3 regions of the Enterococcus mundtii genome follow, and region 3 is predicted to be linked to each of the others. Evidence: predicted binding sites of a transcription regulator. Region 3 holds the regulator's gene; each other region holds the start of a gene.
What was found. Region 3 encodes LexA, which represses DNA repair genes until DNA is damaged. Its sites were predicted from a motif close to CNAACANNTGTTNG; they were not measured.

Region 1: a site for LexA is predicted at 1,231-1,244, ahead of dinB (DNA polymerase IV). Genes of this name have one in related genera too.
Region 2: a site for LexA is predicted at 755-768, ahead of recX (recombination regulator RecX). Genes of this name have one in related genera too.

Annotation. Positions count from the first base shown of each region.
Region 1 covers NZ_CP018061.1:613,199-615,478, reverse strand. Annotated here, with positions in the region: gene dinB (DNA polymerase IV) at 71-1,207, opposite strand; gene rsmI (16S rRNA (cytidine(1402)-2'-O)-methyltransferase) at 1,369-2,238, opposite strand.
Region 2 covers NZ_CP018061.1:792,851-795,130, reverse strand. Annotated here, with positions in the region: gene recX (recombination regulator RecX) at 1-742, opposite strand, end outside; gene rlmD (23S rRNA (uracil(1939)-C(5))-methyltransferase RlmD) at 848-2,224, shown strand.
Region 3 covers NZ_CP018061.1:1,217,832-1,220,111, forward strand. Annotated here, with positions in the region: gene EM4838_RS06000 (adenine phosphoribosyltransferase) at 1-62, shown strand, start outside; gene EM4838_RS06005 (hypothetical protein) at 265-483, opposite strand; gene lexA (transcriptional repressor LexA) at 661-1,284, opposite strand; gene EM4838_RS06015 (DUF896 family protein) at 1,436-1,687, shown strand; gene tkt (transketolase) at 1,786-2,280, shown strand, end outside.

The DNA of each region.
Region 1 (2,280 bases), 600 kb from region 3:
ATGCTCCATCTAAAAGGCCAAGACAGAAGTGAATTTCGCTTTTGTCTCAAAGTCTAAGATGGAGCATTCTTTATTCTATTTCTGATTCTATCGCTTGCGTTTCCCACAAAGGCAACACAATATTCTCATAAGTCATCGGATCTAAATTCGTCAGTGTGATACCTAATAAACGAATCCCTTTCTCTATCCCTAAAATCTCTTCCCATATCAGACTCGCTTGATAAAACAGCGCTTCTTTTTTATAAACATATTCTGGTAATGTCACTCGCTTCGTTACTGTAGAATAATCGGTATAACGGACCTTCAAGACAACTGTTTTTCCATGTTTCTGAACACGTCGGAGAGACTCTTCTACTTTCTCAGCTAGCTGACGTAATTGACCTAAAACTTCTTCTTCTGTTCTTAGTGGTTGTCCATACGTATGCTCTTTTCCGACTGACTTACGCTCGCGGGTGACATTGACCGGCGAATCATGGATACCTCGTACTTTTCGATACAACGAATACCCCATTTTACCAAACTGTTGGATCAACATCATTTCACTGCATTTATACAGATCTTCTCCTGTAAAAATACCTAATTCATGCATTTTAGGAACAGTTTTCTTGCCGACACCATGAAATTTTTCGATTGATAATGCTTTTAAGAAATCGACTGCTTCTTCGGGGGTGACGACCGTCATTCCTTTAGGTTTTTGAAAATCTGATGCAAGTTTCGCTAAAAATTTATTATAGCTGACACCAGCCGAACAAGTCAGATGCACCGTTTGCCAAATATCAAGTTGGATCATGCGGGCGATCTTGATCGCTGATTTACAATTGATTTTATTATTCGTGACGTCTAAATAAGCTTCATCAATACTAACAGGTTCGACTAAGTCTGTATAGCGATAAAAAATCTCCCTGACTTCTTTTGATATCGCACTATATTTTTGGTGGTCTCCCGGTTTGAAAATCGCTTCTGGACAAAGTTCATAGGCTTTTTGGGCACTCATTGCTGAATGAATACCGAACTTACGTGCTTCATAGTTAGCTGTTGTCACTACCCCACGCCCGCCAGTATCACTCGGATGTCTGGCGATCACTAAGGGTTTACCACGAAGTTCAGGGTGATCTCGTTCTTCAACGGATGCAAAAAAGGCATCCATATCGATATGGATGATTTTTCTTGACGTATCATTATGTAAAGGAAACTGTAATTCCATCAGACTCACCCCACTATCATTATACACGAACTTTTGTTCCCTTTCAAGTTAGGAGGTTAGTTTTTTAAAGAAGCTGTACCTCGTGCTTAATTGATTCTAAGAAAAAAATCGTTCAAAAGACTGTTCACCACAGCAATCTTCTGAACGATTTTTTTCATGAAAAGTTAATCATCCAATTCATGGAACTGACGATAAACTTCTTGTTTTTTTATTCCGTTTTTGACTGCAATCGTTTTGATTGCCACGTTAGTTTTTTCTCCTTGCTCAATCAATTGTTGTACCTGTTCTTTTAACGTACCTTGAAATTGTTCACTTGGTACGACCTCTTCGTTGCTTCCCTCAACAAGTAAACAGCATTCTCCCTTGATCGGCTGTTTTTCTAAATAAGCAAGTAATTCTTCAATGTCTCCGCGTAAATATTCTTCATGGATCTTCGTCAATTCTCGACAAAGCACAACTTGACGATTACCGAACACTTCTAACATATTAATCAACGTTGCAGCCACGCGATAAGGTGATTCATAAAAAATCAATGTTGCTGTTTGATTGCGCAACGATTCCAACATTGTTTTTTGTTCTTTTTTCTTTCTAGGTAAAAAACCATGAAATAAAAATGGCTGCGGTACGAGACCTGAAGCAATCAATGCAGTCATTCCTGCGGTAGGTCCTGGCAATGCAACGACTGGAATATCTTCCTTGATACAAGCAACGACAAGCTCATGTCCAGGATCACTGATAGATGGCATGCCTGCATCACTCACTTGTGCTATCGATTTTCCTTCTTTTAGCCAGTCGATCAATTGAGGAATACGTTCTTTATAATTATGTTCGTGTAAACTTTTTTGGGCAGTTTGGATCTCGAAATGATTCAATAGCTTTTGTGTATTGCGTGTATCCTCACTTGCGATCAAATCCGCTTCTTGTAATGTGCGCACACTGCGAACAGTCATATCCTCCAAATTTCCGATCGGTGTTGGAACGAGGTAAAGTGTGCCAAACACGTGATTTCCTTTAAAGCTCTTTTGGTTATACATATGATTCTCCTTCTCAAACAGAGTAAAGGAAGCTACTCTAAT
Region 2 (2,280 bases), 420 kb from region 3:
AGCCTTTTTGATAGAGACTCTGCTTTACTTTCATCTTTCTCTTCTGAGGTTCAAAGCGACTATTCTTACGCCAGATTTTCTCCCCTTGTTGTACTAAAAGCTCGTATTCAGCTTCTGGATCGGTTTCTTGGGGTAATGTTTGCATCGCTTCTTGGATCACATCATTGGTAAATCCTTTTGTCATCAACTTCTGTTGGATATTCCGTAATAGATCCTTTTGACTTTTGGCACGATTTTTTTCATAAGTCTTTTCTGCTGTTTGTCGCGCATTTTCTACTTGCTCGTCAAATGGATACTGGCTTAAAGACTGCTCGATCACTTCTGGTGATAGCCCTTTTTGTTGCATTTGTTGTGCCAATTTTTTTGGTCCTTTGTCACTCAAACGCATATTCGTACGGACGTAACTTTCACCAAATGTCAGATCGTCAATCAGGCCTAATTCTTTTAATTTTTCAACGATTTTATGACGGTCTTCTTGTCCTATTTCTTTGTCTTTTAAATAGATCCGAATTTCTTTTTCCGTTCTTAGTTGATAACTCAAATAATTCAATGCTTGCTGTAAGCCAAAATCATAACCTGTACTCTTTTTGATTTCAGCTAATTTATCTTCTGTCAATTCTTGTCCTTTTAATAAACGATAGCGTACTAAAATATCTTCTGATACTTGTAGTGTTTCGCCATCTGATAGATCAATCTGATAAAAAGGCCCCTTGCCTTTACTGATTCTTGCAATAGAAAGCAAACTATCCCTCCTCGAACATATATTCCTATCATAACATAGAAAATCCCCAACTTTCGCTATAATATGTTAGAATATAGCCACATAATGATAAAAAGGGAGATACCTATGCCAGAAGCAATTGTTAAAAACGGCCAAACGATCACATTAAAAATCAAACGTTTAGGGATCAACGGAGAAGGAATCGGCTACTTTAAACGCATGATCGTCTTTGTTCCGTATGCCCTTCCTAAAGAAGAAGTCCTAGTGAAGATCACCAAAGCGACCCCTCGCTATGCCGAAGGACAGCTCGTTAAAGTCAAAAAAACAAGTAGTGACCGTGTGACTGCTCCATGTCCAGTCTACTATGAATGTGGTGGTTGCCAATTGCAACATTTAGCGTACCATGCACAACTCGATTTCAAAAAAGATTTGCTTTTGCAAGCTTTAGAAAAATTCAAACCCGCCGGTTATCGTGAGTATCCACTTTTACCGACGATTGGAATGGATGATCCTTGGCGTTATCGGAACAAAGCACAATTTCAATTGAGGAAAAATAAACAGACAGACAAAATCGAAGCTGGACTCTATCAAGCCAATTCTCATGACTTAGTAGCGATCACTGATTGTTTAGTGCAAGAGCCAGCGACACAAAAAGTGATGAATACAGTCGTCGATTTATTGAATAAATATGATTTACCGATTTATGATGAACGTGCGGATAGCGGGATTTTCCGCACGATCATGGTCCGAGTGGGTATACAGACAGGTGAGCTACAAGTTGTTTTTATCACTAGGAGTCAAAAATTCCCACAAAAAAATGCCCTGATTCGCGAGATCAATCAACAACTCCCTGAAGTCGTTTCGATCATGCAAAACGTGCAGCCTTTAAAAACCTCCCTTGTGATGGGTGACGAAACAAAACACCTTTGGGGAAAAGAAGCCATTGAGGAACGAATCAATGAAGTAACTTTTGATCTTTCACCTCGTGCCTTTTTCCAGTTGAATCCTCAACAAACAGAAGTCTTATACGGCGAAGGAATCAAAGCTTTAGCCATTCAACCAGAAGAAACGATCGTAGATGCTTATTGTGGTGTTGGGACAATTGGTTTAAGTGTGGCAAACAAAGCAAAAGAAGTACGCGGAATGGATACCATCCCCCAAGCCATTGCAGATGCACAGAAAAACGCACAACGTTTAGGATATGAGAATACTCGTTATGAAGTGGGAACGGCGGAAGAGCTCTTACCAAAGTGGTTGAATGAAGGCTTTCGTCCAGATGGGATCATCGTTGATCCGCCACGTACTGGTTTGGATGAGCAGTTGATCCAAGCAATTTTAAAAAATCCATCGCAAAAATTAGTTTATATTTCTTGCAATGTTTCGACTTTAGCAAGAGACCTCGTCCAATTAGCGAAAGTATTTCACGTCGAGTATCTACAGTCTGTCGACATGTTCCCTCAAACAGCACGCTGTGAAGTCGTCGTGAAATTAACAAAAAAATAATTCAATAGCGCCAGCCAGAATCCTTAAAAAAAATAAGCATTTCTCTCTGCTTAATA
Region 3 (2,280 bases):
TGGACTTGCATGGTCGTGACAAAATCGAAGGCTACGACATGATTACTTTGATGGAGTATTAATCAAATAAAATATTGAACAGAACCCCCCCTTCCACAAACGGATGAACCGTTTGCGGAAGGGGGGGTTCGTTGGATGAGTAGCCTCAATTTATTGATGGAACAAATGAGTGCAAGGGTAGGTAGTCAGTTTGTCGTTAAAAAAGCAAACGAGCGATCATCGTTTGCTTGGACGGATTTTTCATAGAAGCGATCTTATTTACTTTTACGAGTGCCTGGAGCTGTAATAGGTTTCGTGATAGAAGGAGTCTTCATGGGATTGACGACGTTGTGATTGACGGTATTTTTTTTCATCCCACAACATAAACCACAATGTAAACAAAGGAACAAAAACCAACAGCGCTGTACGTAGACCAAAATTACCAATAATAATACCTAAAAACAAAACGATCAATACTAAACCAAAACGTCTCATTGATTTCATGATTTTCACCTCTTTATAGAATGCGAACAAAAGTTCGTATCATTAGTATACGAACTTTTGTTCGGTTTGTAAAGAGGGAAGTTCAAAAAGAACAAAGATATCTGCTAAAAGAGGAAAAGACGAGCTTGAGATCATGATCTCAAGCTCGTAAATAAATAACTAAATTTTCTTTTCTTATCAATAAATATGACTACGGTACAGACCAACGACTCGACCTAAGATCGACACCTCATCTAAAATGATCGGTTCCAGTAAATCATTCTCGGGTTGCAAACGGAAATGATCTCTTTCTTTATAGAACCGTTTGCAAGTTGCTTCGTCTTCTGCAGTCATCGCAATAACGATATCACCATTTTGTGCAGTTTCTTGTTTGCGGACAATGACATTATCGCCATCCAATATCCCAGCATTGATCATACTTTCTCCTCGGATCGTCAACATGAACAGACTACCTTCTTCTGATGAAAGGTTTGGTGGTACTGGAAAGAAGTCAGAAGCTTCCTCAACAGCTAGTATCGGCTCTCCGGCAGTAACAACTCCGAGAACAGGAATCGTTGTTGGGCGAATCCCGATTTTTGATAATCCTTGTTGCGTCAATTCGATGGCACGTGGTTTCGTAGGGTCTCTTTGAATAAAGCCTTTTTTCTCTAATCGGGCAAGATGACCATGGACTGTCGATGTTGAAGAAAGCTGAACAGCTTCTCCGATCTCACGGACAGTCGGTGGATAGCCTTTTTGGGTCACTTGTTCGTGAATATATCGTAAGACTTCGATTTGTCTTGTTTCAGTTTGTCGGGCCACAAGGTACACCTTCTTTCACTTGATAACTAAATAGTACCATAGAAAATACTTGATTTCAAACAAATGTTCGCATTAAAGACTATTGATGTAGTTGTTTTTTTTTCATTTTTTATATAAGATGTAGGAGAAGCAAAAGCGAGGAGGAATAGTTGTGTTATCGCCTGAAAAAATCGAACGTATCAATCAGTTAGCTAAAAAGAAAAAAGCAGAAGGATTGACACCAGCTGAAGTCAAAGAGCAAAAGGAATTACGAGAAGCATATCTGACAGCCTTTCGTTCTGGCATGAGACATCATATTGAAGGGATGAAAGTTGTTGATCCCGATGGAAATGATGTCACACCAGAAAAATTGAAAGAAATCCAGAAGAAAAAAGGCCTCCACGACCGAAATAGCAAGTTTTAGTAAAAAAAACTAAAAGTCGTTGCTTTTTTAGAGGAGATACTATAAAATTAGAAGTAGAAATATAGGTAAAAAAAACCTAAATTACAGGAGGGGTTACATTGTTTGATAAAATTGATCAGCTTGGTGTGAATACGATCCGTACATTGAGTGTCGATGCAGTACAAAAAGCAAATTCAGGACATCCGGGGTTACCAATGGGTGCCGCGCCAATGGCTTATGCCCTTTGGACGAAACACTTGAAAGTGAATCCGAAAACTTCTAAAAACTGGGCAGACCGTGACCGTTTTGTCTTATCTGCGGGACATGGTTCAGCGATGTTGTACAGCTTGTTGCACTTAGCAGGGTACCAAGTGACGATTGATGACTTGAAACAATTCCGTCAATGGGATTCAAAAACACCGGGACACCCTGAGGTCAACCATACGGACGGCGTCGAAGCAACGACTGGTCCTTTAGGTCAAGGGATCGCGATGGCTGTGGGGATGGCAATGGCAGAAGCGCATCTAGCAGCGACCTACAACAAAGACCAATTCAACGTCGTTGACCATTATACCTATGCGTTATGTGGCGATGGCGACTTGATGGAAGGCGTG